Regions from separate parts of the Streptomyces sp. NPDC059582 genome, predicted to be linked through region 3. Evidence: riboswitches for the same ligand, from Rfam matches in the RefSeq annotation. Region 3 holds a riboswitch; each other region holds the start of a gene.
The links. Region 3 has a riboswitch for thiamine pyrophosphate ahead of thiO (glycine oxidase ThiO). Riboswitches for the same ligand answer to the same signal wherever they lie in the genome.

Region 1: linked by a shared signal. The riboswitch ahead of thiC (phosphomethylpyrimidine synthase ThiC) and the one ahead of thiO (glycine oxidase ThiO) in region 3 are both predicted to bind thiamine pyrophosphate.
Region 2: linked by a shared signal. The riboswitch ahead of ACFV0T_RS19460 (thiamine ABC transporter substrate binding subunit) and the one ahead of thiO (glycine oxidase ThiO) in region 3 are both predicted to bind thiamine pyrophosphate.

What each region holds. Positions count from the first base shown of each region.
Region 1 is NZ_JBHWCC010000005.1:29,381-34,440, reverse strand. It holds gene thiC (phosphomethylpyrimidine synthase ThiC) at 1-1,219, opposite strand, end outside; TPP riboswitch at 1,212-1,389, opposite strand; gene ACFV0T_RS06690 (YibE/F family protein) at 1,461-3,062, shown strand; gene ACFV0T_RS06685 (SsgA family sporulation/cell division regulator) at 3,250-3,687, opposite strand; gene ACFV0T_RS06680 (IclR family transcriptional regulator) at 3,787-4,653, opposite strand; gene ACFV0T_RS06675 (DUF5326 family protein) at 4,850-5,060, opposite strand, start outside.
Region 2 is NZ_JBHWCC010000021.1:41,029-46,088, forward strand. It holds gene ACFV0T_RS19455 (ABC transporter permease) at 1-373, opposite strand, end outside; gene ACFV0T_RS19460 (thiamine ABC transporter substrate binding subunit) at 349-1,422, opposite strand; TPP riboswitch at 1,512-1,619, opposite strand; gene rlmN (23S rRNA (adenine(2503)-C(2))-methyltransferase RlmN) at 1,663-2,769, opposite strand; gene ACFV0T_RS19470 (hypothetical protein) at 2,927-3,610, opposite strand; gene ACFV0T_RS19475 (phosphatidate cytidylyltransferase) at 3,716-4,930, opposite strand; gene frr (ribosome recycling factor) at 4,930-5,060, opposite strand, start outside.
Region 3 is NZ_JBHWCC010000051.1:40,904-45,963, forward strand. It holds gene ACFV0T_RS32990 (S8 family serine peptidase) at 1-1,129, shown strand, start outside; gene ACFV0T_RS32995 (hypothetical protein) at 1,290-1,652, opposite strand; TPP riboswitch at 1,705-1,816, shown strand; gene thiO (glycine oxidase ThiO) at 1,814-2,980, shown strand; gene thiS (sulfur carrier protein ThiS) at 2,977-3,189, shown strand; gene ACFV0T_RS33010 (thiazole synthase) at 3,193-3,987, shown strand; gene pknB (Stk1 family PASTA domain-containing Ser/Thr kinase) at 4,168-5,060, shown strand, end outside.

The DNA.
Region 1 (5,060 bases), on a different contig from region 3:
CCTTGATCTTGTGCATCGGGACATGTCCCGGGCCCTCGATCATGGTCTGTACGTTGAAACGCTTGGCGATCGTGTTGAGTTCCCCGAGCGTGCGCAACTCCGCGAACTGCGCCGCGTCGTTGGCGTCCGCGATCGACCCCGGCCGCAGACCGTCGCCCAGCGAGTAGGTGACGTCGTAGGCGGCGAGGATCTCGCACAGTTCCTCGAAGTTCTCGTACAGGAACGACTCCTTGTGGTGCGCGAGGCACCAGGCCGCCATGATCGAGCCGCCGCGCGAGACGATGCCGGTCTTGCGGTTGGCCGTCAGCGGCACGTACGGCAGCCGGACCCCGGCGTGGACGGTCATGTAGTCCACGCCCTGCTCGGCCTGTTCGATGACCGTGTCCTTGTAGATCTCCCAGGTCAACTCCTCGGCCCTGCCGTCGACCTTCTCCAGGGCCTGGTAGAGCGGCACCGTCCCGATGGGGACGGGGGAGTTGCGCAGTACCCACTCCCGGGTGGTGTGGATGTTGCGTCCGGTGGACAGGTCCATGACCGTGTCGGCGCCCCACCGAGTCGCCCAGGTCATCTTGTCGACCTCCTCCTCGATGGAGGAGGTCACCGCGGAGTTGCCGATGTTGGCGTTGACTTTCACCAGGAACCGCTTGCCGATGATCATCGGCTCGATCTCCGGGTGGTTCACGTTCGCGGGCAGCACAGCCCGGCCCGCCGCGATCTCCTCCCGGACCACCTCGGGCGCCACGTTCTCCCGGACGGCCACGAACTCCATCTCCGGTGTGATCTCGCCGCTGCGCGCGTAGGCGAGCTGGGTGACCGCCTTGCCGTCGCGGCCGCGGCGGGGCTGGCGCGGTCGTCCGGGGAAGACCGCATCGAGGTTGCGCAGGCCGCCACGCGGCGAGGTGTGCTTGATCCCGTCGTCCTCGGGACGGACGGGACGGCCCGCGTACTCCTCGGTGTCTCCGCGCCCGATGATCCAGTTCTCCCGCAGCGGTTGCAGACCCCTACGGACATCGGTGGCGAGGAGGGGATCGGTGTATGGGCCCGATGTGTCGTACAGCGTGACCGACTGCCCGTTGGTGAGGTGCACCTGACGGACCGGCACGCGCAGGTCGGGGCGCGAGCCCTCGACGTACGACTTGTGCCAGCCGATCGACTTCCCGGCCTCCTGGGGCTGTTCGCCCTGGTCGGAGACAGGCGTGCGTACGTCCTTGTTGGTCATGAGACCTACTCCCTACGCCGGCATTACCCGGTAACAGGTTCAGCGGTCGACGCAGCGGCTTCCGTCGGCAGACGTTTCATGTGAAACATCACTCGTTCCACGTGAAACATCGCGAAGACGAAGGTCAGCGCCCTCTCAGCCCGGTGCTCCGAGCTCCCGCGTGTGCAAAGGTGCCTCCACGCTAGCGTCATTTGTGGCGCGGTGAACAGTGGGCCTCTGCCGTTCTTGCGATGATCGGTCGGTGACCACGACACACGAGCCGCCGTACCCCTCGCCGGAGCCGCCTCGCGGACCCGGAGCCGACCACGGCACCGGGAGCGGCAACGGCCCCGGATACGGCCATGGTTCCGGTGCAGGGCACACCCACGGACATCACCCCGGACACGGCACCGGACCTGGGCAGGGGGCGGTACATGGGCCGGGGCCCGGGCACGGCCCCGGACCAGGACACGGACCGGAGCGGGGGCACGGGCACGGACCCGGGGATCAGGATCCGGGGTCGGGCGGCGGACACGGTCCCGGATCCGGTGGCGGGCACGGTCATTCGCACAGCCATGGCCCCGCCGCCCCCGTCTCCAAGCACCTGCGCAAGGTCATCGCGGCGATCCTCGTGCCGTTCGCGGCGGCGGTGGTGGTCGGCCTCGCGGTGCTGTGGCCCGGTGGCGCCCCGGCACACGAGCGCACCGGGGTCGGGTTCGACCGGCAGACCCAACAGGCCACGGTCACCACAGTGGACGGTGTGAGCTGTCGTTCGGTGAACGCCTCGGGGGACACCCCGACCGGCGACACCTCGACCGCCGAGGGTTCCTCCGCCCAGCAGGAAGCGAACGGCACCTGCAAGAAGGCGACGATCCGGGTCGACACCGGTTCGGACAAGGGTCGTACGTTCACCGAGATCGTCCAGCCGGACCAGTCGCGCCAGCTGCACCAGGGTGAGAAGGTCGTGGTCGCCTACGAGCCCTCCGCGCCGAAGGATCTCCAGTACTCGGTCACCGACGTCAACCGCCGGATCCCGATGACGCTGCTCGCGGGCATCTTCGCGCTCGCCGTCGTGATCGTCGGGCGGCTGCGTGGCGTGATGGCGCTGGTGGCACTGGCCATCAGCTTCCTGATCCTGAACTTCTTCATCCTGCCCGCCATCCTCCAGGGTTCGAACCCGCTGGTCGTGGCGGTGGTGGGGTCGAGCGCCATCATGCTGATCGCCCTGTATGTCTGCCACGGACTGTCGGCCCGCACATCCGTGGCGGTGCTCGGCACTCTGATCTCACTGGTGCTGATCGGCATCCTGGGCTCGCTGTTCATCGACTGGGCCTCGCTCACCGGCAACACCGACGACAGCACCGGTCTGATCCACGGTCTGTATCCGGCGATCGACATGAGCGGTCTGCTGCTCGCCGGCATCATCATCGGGTCGCTCGGTGTCCTCGACGACGTGACGGTGACGCAGACGTCGGCGGTCTGGGAGCTGCACGAGGCCAATCCGTCGATGGGCTGGCGGGGGCTGTACCGGGCGGGCATCCGCATCGGCCGTGACCACATCGCCTCGGTCGTCAACACGCTCGTCCTCGCCTACGCGGGCGCGGCGCTGCCCCTCCTGCTGCTGTTCTCCATCGCGCAGAGCAGTGTCGGCACGGTCGCCAACAGCGAGCTGGTCGCGGAGGAGATCGTGCGCACGCTGGTGGGCTCCATCGGCCTGGTCGCGTCGGTGCCGGTCACCACCGCGCTCGCGGCGCTGGTGGTCGCGGCCGACCGGTCGGGTCAGGACGGCGCCGTCACCACGGGCCCGACGGGTGCCCCGCCGGCTCCGGCACGCGCGGGAAGGGGCCGACGGCGCAAGCGGTGACGCACGCCTGACATCACCCGAACGCCTCGGCCCGGCGTCACCCGAACGCCACAGCGGCAGCGCCGTGGCGTTCCCACCCGACTTCCACAGAAGCGTTCCTGCAGGCCCTCAGGGAGCCCACAGAAGCGTTCCTGCATGCCCTCCACGCGCCGTTCTGACGCGTCCGACGCCCCCAGGCGCCCTCGCTTCAGCCCGCGCTCTGTTCCTCGGCCAGGATGCGGTCCAGCGCCTCGTCGAGATGGGCGTCGAAGTCGGCGAGCGAACCTTCCTGGCCCAGCGGCACCAACTTGTCCGTGCGGTCGAGGAAGGCCACGAGCGGCGCGGTCGACGAGCGGAACAACGCCTGATCCACGCCGACCTGAAGCCGGATCAGGACCTCGCCCAGCGAGTCGGGGTCGACGGGCGAGACCCGCACGTCCCCCTCACCGCACGCCCGGCCCACCCCGTCGATCAGGAGTTCCCGCCCGAACGCCCAGGTCACCGGGGCGTCTCCGGGAAGGTGGAAGGTCAACCGCACGGCGTACGGATCACAGGACTCGTAGCGCAGTTCCACCGGGATGCGGAAGGAGAGCTCCTCGGAGACGAGAAAGCTCATCATGACCTCTGCCTGTACGGACTCGCGCATCGCCTACCCCGTCATATGCCGTCGAATGGCCGGGAATGAACCCCTGACATTTGGTGGCATCTTGCTGAACGTACATGGCAGATCACAAGGAGTGATTTTTCAGATGCTGATAGAGAGCCCGAACGACCCCAGCAGGCGTCCGATCTCGGCCTGCAACTGCTGCACGGCGGGGAGCAGCCGGTCGGCCTGATGGGAGGGCAGCGAAATGGCCATCGTCGCGGCCGTCGCACCCAGTGTGATCGGGATAGCCGCGCACACCGTCCCCAGCGCGTACTCCTGACGTTCGGTCACCGGGCCGGTCCTCCTGGTGCGTTCCAGCCGTCGCAGCAGTGTGTGGCTGTCACGCACCGTGTACGGGGTGAGGGACTGCACGGGATAGCGGTCCAGGTGGTCGCGGCGGGATTCGTCGTCCAGCTGGGACAGCAGACACTGCCCGATGGCATGCGCGTGCCCGGTCTCACGGAAGTCGGCCCACTCCTCGACCGCCGGATTGCCCGGGGTGTCGGAGACGCACAGGAGCTCGATCTCGCCTCCGCGGTACACGGCGTAGTACACGGGCACACCGATGGAATCACGCCATCGCGCGAGCGCGTCGACGACCGTGCTGCGACGTTTCTGCCCCGCTCCGCTACTGCTCAGCAGTTCGGCGGCCTCGCCGAGGAAGAACAGCCCCTTGTCACGGCGCAGATAGCCCTCGTACACAAGGGTGCGCAGCAGGTGGTAGGCCGTGGGCAGGGCGAGTCCGGTCTCACGGGCCAGCTGCTTGGCCGGGGCTCCGTGTGCGTGCGTGGCGACGGATTCCAGCAGACGCATCGCGCGCTGCACCGATCCGATGAGGGTGGTCGTCGCGGAATGCGGCTGCTCGGGAACCGACGTGGAGGGCGGACGCTGAACCAGGGAGGGGGCGGAGCGCGGCCGCGCGAAGGGAGCCTGCGGATCCGCGGATGCGGTGTCAGCCGTGGCCAAGGGTCACTCCGGTTGCACGAGGGGGCAGCCCGCGCGGGGAACACGGGTGGGGGGTGTACGCCGCCCGCGGGGTCCGCCCCGCGTGGGATTCCGGACTTTATCCGGCTCCCACCGCTTGCAGCCGGGCTGTCCGGAAAACTTCCCCCGCCCGAGGGAACCGGTGATTCCTGTTACCGGTCACCGATTGCCCGCGCGGTCACCAGTCGCTGCGCGACGAGGAGCTCGAGGTGAACTTACGCACGACGTAGATCAGTCCGCCGACCAGGGCCACGAAGATCAGCGCCTTGAAGAGCAGGCCGATCACGATGCCGACGACCGTGGCTATGAGGCTGCCGAACACGAACAGAGCGATGACCGGCACCGCGATCCACTTCACCCACCACGGCAGTCCCGCGAAGATCTCTCGC
Region 2 (5,060 bases), on a different contig from region 3:
CGACGACCGTGGGCAGCACGAACGGCACGGTCACGACCGCCCGCAGGAGCCGCTTGCCCGGGAAGTCGAAGCGGGCGAGGACGTAGGCCCCCGGGAGCGCGACGAGCAGGGTGAGCGCGGTGGAGGCGAGCGCCTGCCAGGTGGTGAACCACAGGACGTGCCGGATGTCGGACTGCGCGAGCACCTCCCCGATCCGCCCGACCTGCCAGGCACCGTCGGCCTTCAGACCACGGGCGACGATCGCGGCGACCGGGTAGGCGAAGAAGACGCCGAAGAACGCGACGGGCAGGGCCATCAGCCCGAGCCGCGCCGCGTTGCCCTTCCGTCCCTCGCGGGGGGCGCGCGGGGCTACTTCAGTACGAGCGAGGTCCACGACTTGACCCACTGGTCACGGTTGGCGGCGATCCGGTCCGGCGCCATGATCTCGGGGTCCTTGGCCGCGGGCCCGTACGCGGTGAACTCGGCCGGCACCTTCGCGTCCGCGACCACCGGGTAGACGAACATGTTCAGCGGCATGTCCTCCTGGAACTCCTTCGAGACGAGGAAGTCGATGAACGCCTTGCCGCCCTCGGTGTTCTTCGCGTTGCCCAGCAGCCCCGCGAACTCGATCTGCCGGAAGCAGGTTCCGGCCGCGACGCCGGTCGGCGCGGTCGTGGGCTTCGGGTCGGCGTAGATCACCTCGGCGGGCGGCGAGGAGGCGTACGACACGACGAGCGGCCGGTCGCCCTTGGCCTTCTTGCCGCCCGCGGAACCGGAGAACTCCTCGTTGTACGCCTGCTCCCAGCCGTCGACCACCTTCACACCGTTGGCCTCGAGCTTCTTCCAGTACTCCGGCCACCCGTCGTCGCCGTACTTCGCGGCCGAGCCGAGCAGGAAGCCGAGGCCGGGCGAGGAGGTGGCGGCGTTCTCGGTGACGAGCAGGTTCTTGTACGCCGGCTCGGCCAGGTCGTCGAGGGTGGCCGGCGGGGTCAGCTTGTGCGCGCTGAACCAGGCCTTGTCGTAGTTGACGCAGATGTCGCCGTAGTCGACCGGCGTGACCCGGTGCTTGCCCTGGTCGAGCTGGTACTCGGCCCCGACCCGGCCCAGGCCCTTGGCCTCGTACGACTGGAACAGCCCGTTGTCGAGGGCCCGGGACAGCAGCGTGTTGTCGACGCCGAAGAAGACGTCGCCCTGCGGGTTGTCCTTGGTCAGGATCGCCTTGTTGACGGCCTGGCCCGCGTCCCCGTCCTCGAGGACCTTGACCTTGTACCCGGACTGCTTCTCGAAGTCCGCGAGCACGTTCTTCGAGACGGCCCACGAGTTGTGGCTGACGAGGGTGACGGTCTTGGAGTCCTTAGCGCCCTCGTCCGCGGACGACCCGCAGGCGGACAGCGTGACCAGGCCCAGCCCGACCGCCGCGGCCACGAACGTCTTGGTGTGCACTTGATTCCTCCTGGAGGTGACCAGGAAGAGACGCGGCCCCGCCCGGGGCCGTCGGACGGATCCGCCGGCTCCCGGGCAGGGCGCAACAGCTTGAGTGATGACCGAACTTCCTACCCAGAATGACCTGGGCGAGGTTCAGAGGGTCTGCGGCCCGGTTGCCGCACTCTCAGCGCTGTGGCGCTCCCCTGTCGGAATATGAAGATGTGTACCGCGCAAGAATACCGGCCGTGGCCGGAATGCCTACCGCTCGGTGGCGGCCAGCTGGCCGCAGGCGCCGTCGATCTCCTGCCCGCGGGTGTCGCGGACGGTGACCGGCACCCCGTGCGCCGCGATGGCCTCGACGAACGCCTTCTCGTCCTCGGGACGGGAGGCGGTCCACTTCGAGCCCGGCGTCGGGTTCAGCGGGATGAGGTTGACGTGCACGGGCTTGCCCCTGAGCAGCCGACCGAGCCGGTCACCGCGCCAGGCCTGGTCGTTGATGTCCCGGATCAGCGCGTACTCGATGGACAGCCGGCGGCCGGACTTCTCCACGTAGTCGAACCCGGCGTCGAGGACCTCGCGCACCTTCCACCGCGTGTTCACGGGGACCAGTGTGTCGCGCAGCTCGTCGTCGGGCGCGTGCAGCGAGATCGCCAGGCGGCACTTGAAGCCCTCGTCGGCGAACCGGTGGATGGCGGGCACCAGCCCGACCGTCGACACGGTGATGCCACGCTGCGACAGCCCGAGCCCGTCCGGCGCGGGGTCGGTGAGCGCCCGGACGGCTCCCACGACCCGCTTGTAGTTGGCGAGGGGCTCGCCCATGCCCATGAAGACGATGTTGGACAGCCGGGCCGGTCCACCGGGCACCTCACCGTCGCGCAGGGCGCGCATCCCGTCGACGATCTGGTGCACGATCTCCGCGGTCGACAGGTTCCGGTCCAGTCCGGCCTGCCCGGTCGCGCAGAACGGACAGTTCATCCCGCAGCCGGCCTGTGAGCTGATGCACATGGTCACCCGGTCCGGGTAACGCATCAGCACGGACTCGACGAGCGTCCCGTCGAACAGCCGCCACAGCGTCTTGCGCGTGGTGCCCTCGTCGGTCGACAGATGCCGCACGACCGTCATCAGCTCCGGAAGCAGCGCTTCCTGGAGCCGGCCGCGCGAACCGGCGGGGATGTCGGTCCACTCCGCCGGGTCGTGCGCGTACCGAGCGAAGTAGTGCTGCGAGAGCTGCTTGGCACGGAACGGCTTCTCACCGATCTCGGCCACGGCGTCCTTGCGCTCCGCGGGCGTGAGGTCGGCGAGATGCCGCGGCGGCTTCTTGGCTCCGCGCGGGGCGACGAAAGTGAGTTCTCCGGGTGCAGGCATAACTCTTCCAGTGTGGCAGATCAACTCCGCTGCCCCAGGCGGGAGCGGGGTGGGGGTGGTCACCCGGGGGTGGTGTCTGTCAGCGTCGAGCCGCAGGCAGTCCCGGGCACGGCCCAGCCATGACGAGCCCCGCCGCGATCCAAGGTGCCCAGGCGGCTCAGCCGTCCGTCGCCAGCACGTCGCGCAGTTCGGCGATCTCGCGCTCCAGCTCGCGGTAGTGATCGGTGACGTTGTGCTCGGGCGTGGGAGTGACGCGGCCCTCGTCGAGTGCGGTCAGGCGGTCGCCGAGGGTGGCGAGCGTCGCCTGTCGGCCGAACCAGCCGGGTGCGCCCTGCGCCGCGGCCAGCTCGTCCCGCGCGGCCCGGTGGGCGGCGTGGATCCGTTCGCGGAGCGGGACCAGGTCGTCGCGCAGCCGCTCGGTCGTCCGGCGCAGCTCCATCACCGACTCGATGGCCTCGACGAACGGCTCCCCGGCCGCCGCCATCTCCTGGGCCTGTTCGACGAGCTCCTCCAGCGAGGGCATGATCTCGCCGAGGTCGTCCAGATCCTTGCCGACGAGGTGGGCACGGGTCTCGGTGTACCGCTCCGACATCCCGTCCACGTCCGCCAGGACACGCGCCGCCGCGTCCGTCTGTCCGCGTATCGCGTCGGCGGGCACTCCGTCCCGGCGTCCGAGCAGTACGGCGATCTCCGCCAGCTCCTGCGCCAGCGCCTCCCGCAGTTCCAGGAGCGCCTCATGGGACCGGTCCGCCCCCTCCACGGTCGAGCGGAAGCTCGCCGCGAGCCCTTCGACCGCCTCCTGCGCCTCCTGCTCGCGCCTGGCCCGCCTACGCCCCCACATAGCGCTCCACCCCTCCCGCAACACAGATCACGGCAGGGTGATCATATGTGCGGAAGGGGTGGTTCCGAAGGGGTGTGGAAGCAGCGCGGGCGGCTGGAGCGGCCGTCAGCCGGACCCCACGAAGATGACCAGCAGCAGCCACACCACGGGAGCCGTCGGCAGCAGCGAGTCCAGCCGGTCCATGATGCCCCCGTGCCCGGGAAGCAGCGTGCCCATGTCCTTGATGCCCAGGTCCCGCTTGATCATGGACTCGCCGAGGTCGCCGAGCGTCGCGCTGGCGGCCACCGCGAGACCCAGCAGCAGGCCCTGCCACCACTCACCGTCGTCGATCAGGAACTGCATGCACAGCGCGCCCGCGACCATGGCGAACGACACCGCGCCCAGCAGCCCCTCACGGGTCTTGCCGGGACTGATGCGCGGGGCCAGCTTGTGCTTGCCGAAGCGCCAGCCGACGGCGTACGCGCCCGTGTCGCTGACCACGGTCAGCAGCAGGAACGTCATCACGCGCCAGGCACCGTCGTGCGCCGTCAGCATCATCGCGACGAACGTGGCCAGGAACGGCACGTAGAAGGCGGCGAAGACACCCGCCGTGACGTCCTTGAGGTAGCCCTCCGGCGGCTCCGTCATCCGCCAGACGAGCACGGCCAGCGCGGTGAGCGCCATGGCGACCCACGCGCCCTCCGCTCCGCTGACATAGCCGGCGACGACCATCGCCGCGCCACCGAGTGCCAGCGGCACCAGGGGCGCCTTGATGCCCTTGCGCTCGTGGAGCCGACTGGTCAGCTCCCACAGGCCGACGACCACGGCGACCGCCACCACGCCGACGAACACGGCCTTGACGACGAACAGGGACGCGATGATCACCGCGCCGAGTCCGGCGCCGACGCCTATGGCCGCGCCCAGGTCACGGCCCGCGCTCTTCTTCTGCGGTGCGGGCGCCGGCTGAGGGGCGTCGGGCATGGGCTCCGGATTCTGCGGCACCGCCGCATGGGGCTGCGCCGACGGGGTCTCGTCGCGGTACGGCTGATCTCGGTACGACTGGTCTCGGTACGACTCGTCGCGGAACGGCTCGTTCCGGTAAGACTCGTCGCGGAACGGCTCGTCCCCGAACAAGGGGCCGCCCGGCCGAGCGGCCCCCCGGTCGTCATCCTGGTCTCCGCCATGGGCGGGTGGGCCGGGCACGATGGGCATGGGGCGAGTGTGCTGCGCCTCAGGCGCATCGTACGCGGGACCCGCCGGGGCAGCCCCCTGGACAGGCCCCTGGTCGGACGGCCCCCAGTACCCGGCTTGTGGCGGCGCTCCCCAGGAAGAGTCGTTCATCAGACCTCGAGCAGCTCCGCTTCCTTGTGCTTCAGGAGCTCGTCCACCTGGGCGACGTACTTCGCGGTGGTGTCGTCGAGCTCCTTCTCCGCACGGCGGACCTCGTCCTCGCCGGACTCCTTGTCCTTGA
Region 3 (5,060 bases):
GCGTGAGCGGCTGGCCGAGGGCGAGCTGACCCTTCGGATCAGCGGCGCGCGCAACGGTGACCGCAGCTACTTCACGTTCCACACTCATGGCGACGGAGTGCCGGCCGGTGCGCACTGGCAGGACCGGCGCCGGGACCTGGCCCGCGTGGACCACGGTTTCCGTACCACCGGATACCCGAACGACCCCAAGGGGATCTACGGGTGGGCCACGTACAACGGTCTGCAACTGGCCCAGCAGTGGACGCTGTTCCGGGCACCGCACCGGATGACGGCGTACTACACACCCGACGTCCCGTGGACGACGGCCACGTTCGAGTACGCGACGGACGCCGGGGCGCTCGGAGCGCAGTACACCAACCCGACGGTCTACCGCCGGGGGCGCACGGTGACCGACAACTGGCTCACGGGGCCCTTCAATCCGTCGCTGTCGGCGAACGGACCCGACGGCCGGGCACAGGCGACCCGCGACGGGGACAAGCTGCGCCTTGCGCTGCCGATGTTCTCGGACGCGGCGGGCCACCGGTCGGAGCCCGCGCGGTCGGTGGAGTCCGGCGAGACGGTGCTGCGCGACGCCTCGGGCAGGGTGCTCGACCGCAACGACGTGCCGGGTCAGGGTGTTTTCGACGTGCCCGCGCGTGGGCAGTGGTACGAACTCGCCTCCTCCGCGCATCGCGACGCCGCGGAGTGGGCGCTCGGCACGCACGTGACGGACACCTGGCGGTTCCGCTCGGAGCACACCGGCGGTGAGCGCCCGCTGCCGTTGCTCGACACGCGCTACGACATGGCCGGGCTGGACGGTGACAACTCGGTGCCCGAGGGGTCGGAGTTCACCTTCGGCCTCGGCATCGACCGCCCGGGGGCGGGCGGCGGCGCCGACGGCGAGCGGGTGTCGGTGCAGTACTCCACGGACGACGGCGCCACCTGGCAGCCGGCGAAGGTGCGGGGCCGGGACGGGGACCGGCGGGTGACCGTACCCGCCATGGACACCGGCTGGGTCTCGCTGAAGGTGACGGCCTCGGACCGTACCGGCGCGTCCGTCACGGAGACGGTCACCCGGGCCTATCGGGTGGGCTGCCCCGAGTACTGGTGCGCCTTCGCCCCGGCATGGCCGCACTGGCCGGCCGGATAGTCCGCAAGCCGATGCGACGACGGTGCGGGCCGGGCCTCGGGGGCCCCGGCCCGCACCGTCGTGCCGTGCCGGTGCTTGCCGAAGCCGAAGCCGAAGCCGATGCCTCCGCCCGACGACCGAGCGGCCGTGCGCACGCACCCGGCGGCGCTCTGGCCACCGGTCAGGCGACCTGCTCCGCAACCGGCTCGGTCAGCTGCTCGACGACGCTCGTCCCGCTGCCCGGCTGCGACTCCCACTCCCAGGCCTCCTCCAGGCGTACCCGGCCGTCGGGCAGCTCGACGACCGTGGACACACAGTGCCCGGACGAGGTGCTCCCGTCGTGCTTGAGCTGCACGTACCGGAAGTCCAGCCGGTCACCTGACCGAGTGCCCACCAGCCGTCCGCGCACGACGTCACCGCCCGCGTACTCCGCCCAGATCGCGCCGTCCTTCTCGTGGTACGCGAACCGGGTACGCGTACCCACCTGACCTGGGGCCTGGTCCGCCACCGGGGCGAGGACGAGTCCGTCGAGCGAGCGGGCCATGGGCGGAGGCTCCCTTACTGAGACTTACGGCAGCGGGCTAGGGTGGAAAACGTAAAGCACTCGCGGGAGCCCGGACGCACCGGGCTGAGAGGGAGGCTGGCGGCCTCCGACCGTACGAACCTGATCCGGGTCATGCCGGCGAAGGGAGGGGCTGGACGCCCATGTCGCCTACGCGTACGTCAGACGTCCTCGTCGTGGGGGGCGGAATCATCGGACTCGTGACGGCGTGGCGGGCCGCGCAGCGCGGGTTCGCCACGGCCGTCGTGGATCCCGAGCCCGGCGGCGGGGCCGCGCAGGTGGCGGCCGGGATGCTGGCCGCCGTCACGGAGCTGCACTTCGGCGAGCAGACCCTGCTCGGCCTGAACCTCGCCTCGGCCCGCCGCTACCCGGACTTCGCGGCCGAGCTCACCGAGCTCACCGGCCAGGACCTCGGCTACCGCCGCTGCGGCACGCTCGCCGTGGCGCTGGACGCCGACGACCGCGCGCATCTGCGCGAACTGCACGTCCTGCAACGGCAGTCGGGCCTGGACTCCGAGTGGCTGTCCGGGCGGGAGTGCCGGCGCCTGGAGCCGATGCTCGCGCCGGGCGTGCGTGGCGGGCTCCGGGTCGACGGCGACCACCAGATCGACCCGCGGCGGCTGGCGGCCGCCCTGGTGACCGCGTGCGGACGGGCCGGTGTGGTCTTCCACCGGGAGTGGGCCGAGCGGCTGGACGTCGCGCGGGAGCGGGCGGCGGGGATCGTCACCCGCGAGGGCACGACGCTGGGCGCGGAGCAGGTGGTGCTCGCGGCCGGCAGCCTCAGCGGGCGGCTCGCGGGCGTCCCGCCGGACGTACGGCCGCCCGTGCGGCCCGTGAAGGGGCAGGTGGTCCGGCTGGCGGTGCCACGGCGGTACGCGCCCTTCCTGAGCCGGACCGTACGGGCCGTGGTGCGCGGCAGCCAGGTCTACCTGGTGCCGCGGGAGAACGGCGAACTGGTCCTCGGGGCGACGAGCGAGGAACTGGGCTGGGACACCACGGTGACGGCGGGGGGCGTGTACGAGCTGCTGCGCGACGCGCACGAGCTGATGCCGGGCATCACGGAGCTGCCCCTCACCGAGACCCGGGCCGGGCTGCGCCCCGCCTCCCCCGACAACGCGCCCCTGCTGGGCCCGACCGCGCTGGACGGGCTGCTGCTGGCCACCGGGCACCACCGCAACGGCGTGCTGCTCACGCCGGTCACCGGTGAGGTGCTGGCGCATGCGCTGGCCACCGGTTCGCTGCCGGCCGAGGCACGTCCCTTCACCCCCGCGCGGTTCGCCGCCGCCGTACTCACGGAGCAGCCCGCATGAACACCTCCCTCACCATTTCCGTCAACGGGGAGCCCCGGGAGATCACGCCCGGCACGGCTCTCGACACCCTCGTCCGGACACTCACCGCGGCGCCGTCCGGCGTGGCCGCCGCGCTCAACGAGACCGTCGTCCCGCGCGGGCAGTGGCCGGCCACGGCCCTGTCCGAGGGCGACCGCGTCGAAGTCCTCACCGCCGTCCAGGGGGGCTGACCCATGGCCGACGATCCCTTCGTCATCGGCGCTACGTCCTTCTCGTCCCGGCTGATCATGGGTACGGGCGGTGCGCCCAGCCTCGACGTGCTGGAACGGGCGCTGGTCGCCTCCGGCACGGAGTTGACGACGGTCGCGATGCGGCGGGTGGACCCGTCCGTACACGGGTCCGTGCTGTCGGTGCTGGAGCGGCTCGGGATCCGGGTGCTGCCGAACACGGCGGGCTGCTTCACCGCGGGCGAGGCCGTGCTGACGGCACGGCTGGCGCGGGAGGCGCTCGGTACCGACCTGGTCAAGCTGGAGGTCATCGCGGACGAGCGGACGCTGCTGCCGGATCCGATCGAGCTGCTGGACGCGGCGGAGACGCTGGTGGACGACGGGTTCACGGTGCTGCCGTACACGAACGACGATCCCGTGCTGGCCCGGAAGCTGGAGGACGTGGGGTGCGCGGCGGTCATGCCGCTGGGGTCGCCGATCGGGTCGGGGCTCGGGATCAGGAACCCGCACAACTTCCAGCTGATCGTCGAGCACGCGCGGGTGCCGGTGATTCTCGACGCGGGGGCCGGTACGGCTTCGGACGTGGCGTTGGCGATGGAGCTGGGATGTGCCGGTGTGATGCTCGCCTCGGCGGTGACGCGGGCGCGGGAGCCGGTGCTGATGGCTGCCGCCATGCGCAGCGGGGTGGAGGCGGGGAGGCTGGCCCGGCGGGCCGGACGGATTCCACCGCGGCACTTCGCGCAGGCGTCGTCGCCGGTGTCCGGACTGGCCACGCTGGACCCGGAACGCCCGGCCTTCTAGACCTGTCCTCCACCCGCACACCGCCCCGTTTCCACCGTTTCCGGCCGACCGGAAACGGTGGGCGCGGGAGCGGATCGGGGCACCCGGACGGTCGTGGAAAGCGTCACAGGTCGGCTGCAGTACCGGGCCGATATCGGCTGAGGCGGGTGGTCCGTCCGCGGTGGCTCGTAGACTCACCTGGTGGATACGACCCTTAAGGACCCCCTCGTCGGGCAGATGCTCGACGGCCGGTATCGCGTCGACGCGCGGATCGCCGTCGGTGGGATGGCCACGGTCTACCGGGCCGTGGACACCCGTCTGGACCGCGTCCTCGCGCTCAAGGTGATGCACCCGACGCTCGCGGTCGACGGTTCCTTCGTCGAGCGGTTCATCCGCGAGGCCAAGTCCGTCGCCCGGCTCGCCCACCCCAATGTCGTTCAGGTGTTCGACCAAGGGAACGACGGGTCGTATGTGTACCTGGCGATGGAGTACGTCGCCGGCTGCACCCTGCGCGACGTGCTGCGCGAGCGCGGGGCGCTGCAGCCGCGCGCCGCCCTGGACATCCTGGAGCCGGTGCTGGCCGCGCTGGGCGCCGCCCACCGGGCCGGGTTCGTGCACCGCGACATGAAGCCCGAGAACGTCCTGATAGGGGACGACGGACGGGTCAAGGTCGCCGACTTCGGTCTGGTGCGGGCCGTGGACACGGTCACCAACACCACGGGGACCGTGCTGGGCACCGTCTCCTACCTGGCCCCCGAGCAGATAGAGCAGGGCACCGCCGATCCGCGTGTCGACGTCTACGCGTGCGGTGTCGTCCTGTACGAGATGCTGACCGGCGACCGGCCGCACGAGGGGGACTCCCCCGCCATCGTGCTCTACAAGCACCTGCACGAGGACGTGCCGCCGCCCTCGACCGTCGTGCCGGGGCTGCCGTACGCGCTGGACGCGCTGGTCGCGACGGCCACCGCGCGCACCCCGGACGTGCGGCCGTACGACGCCGTGGAACTGCTCTCCCAGGTCCGCCGGACGCGTGACGCGCTGAGCCCGGCCCAGCTGGACGCGGTACCGCCGCAGGCGGCCGCGTCGGCGCACGA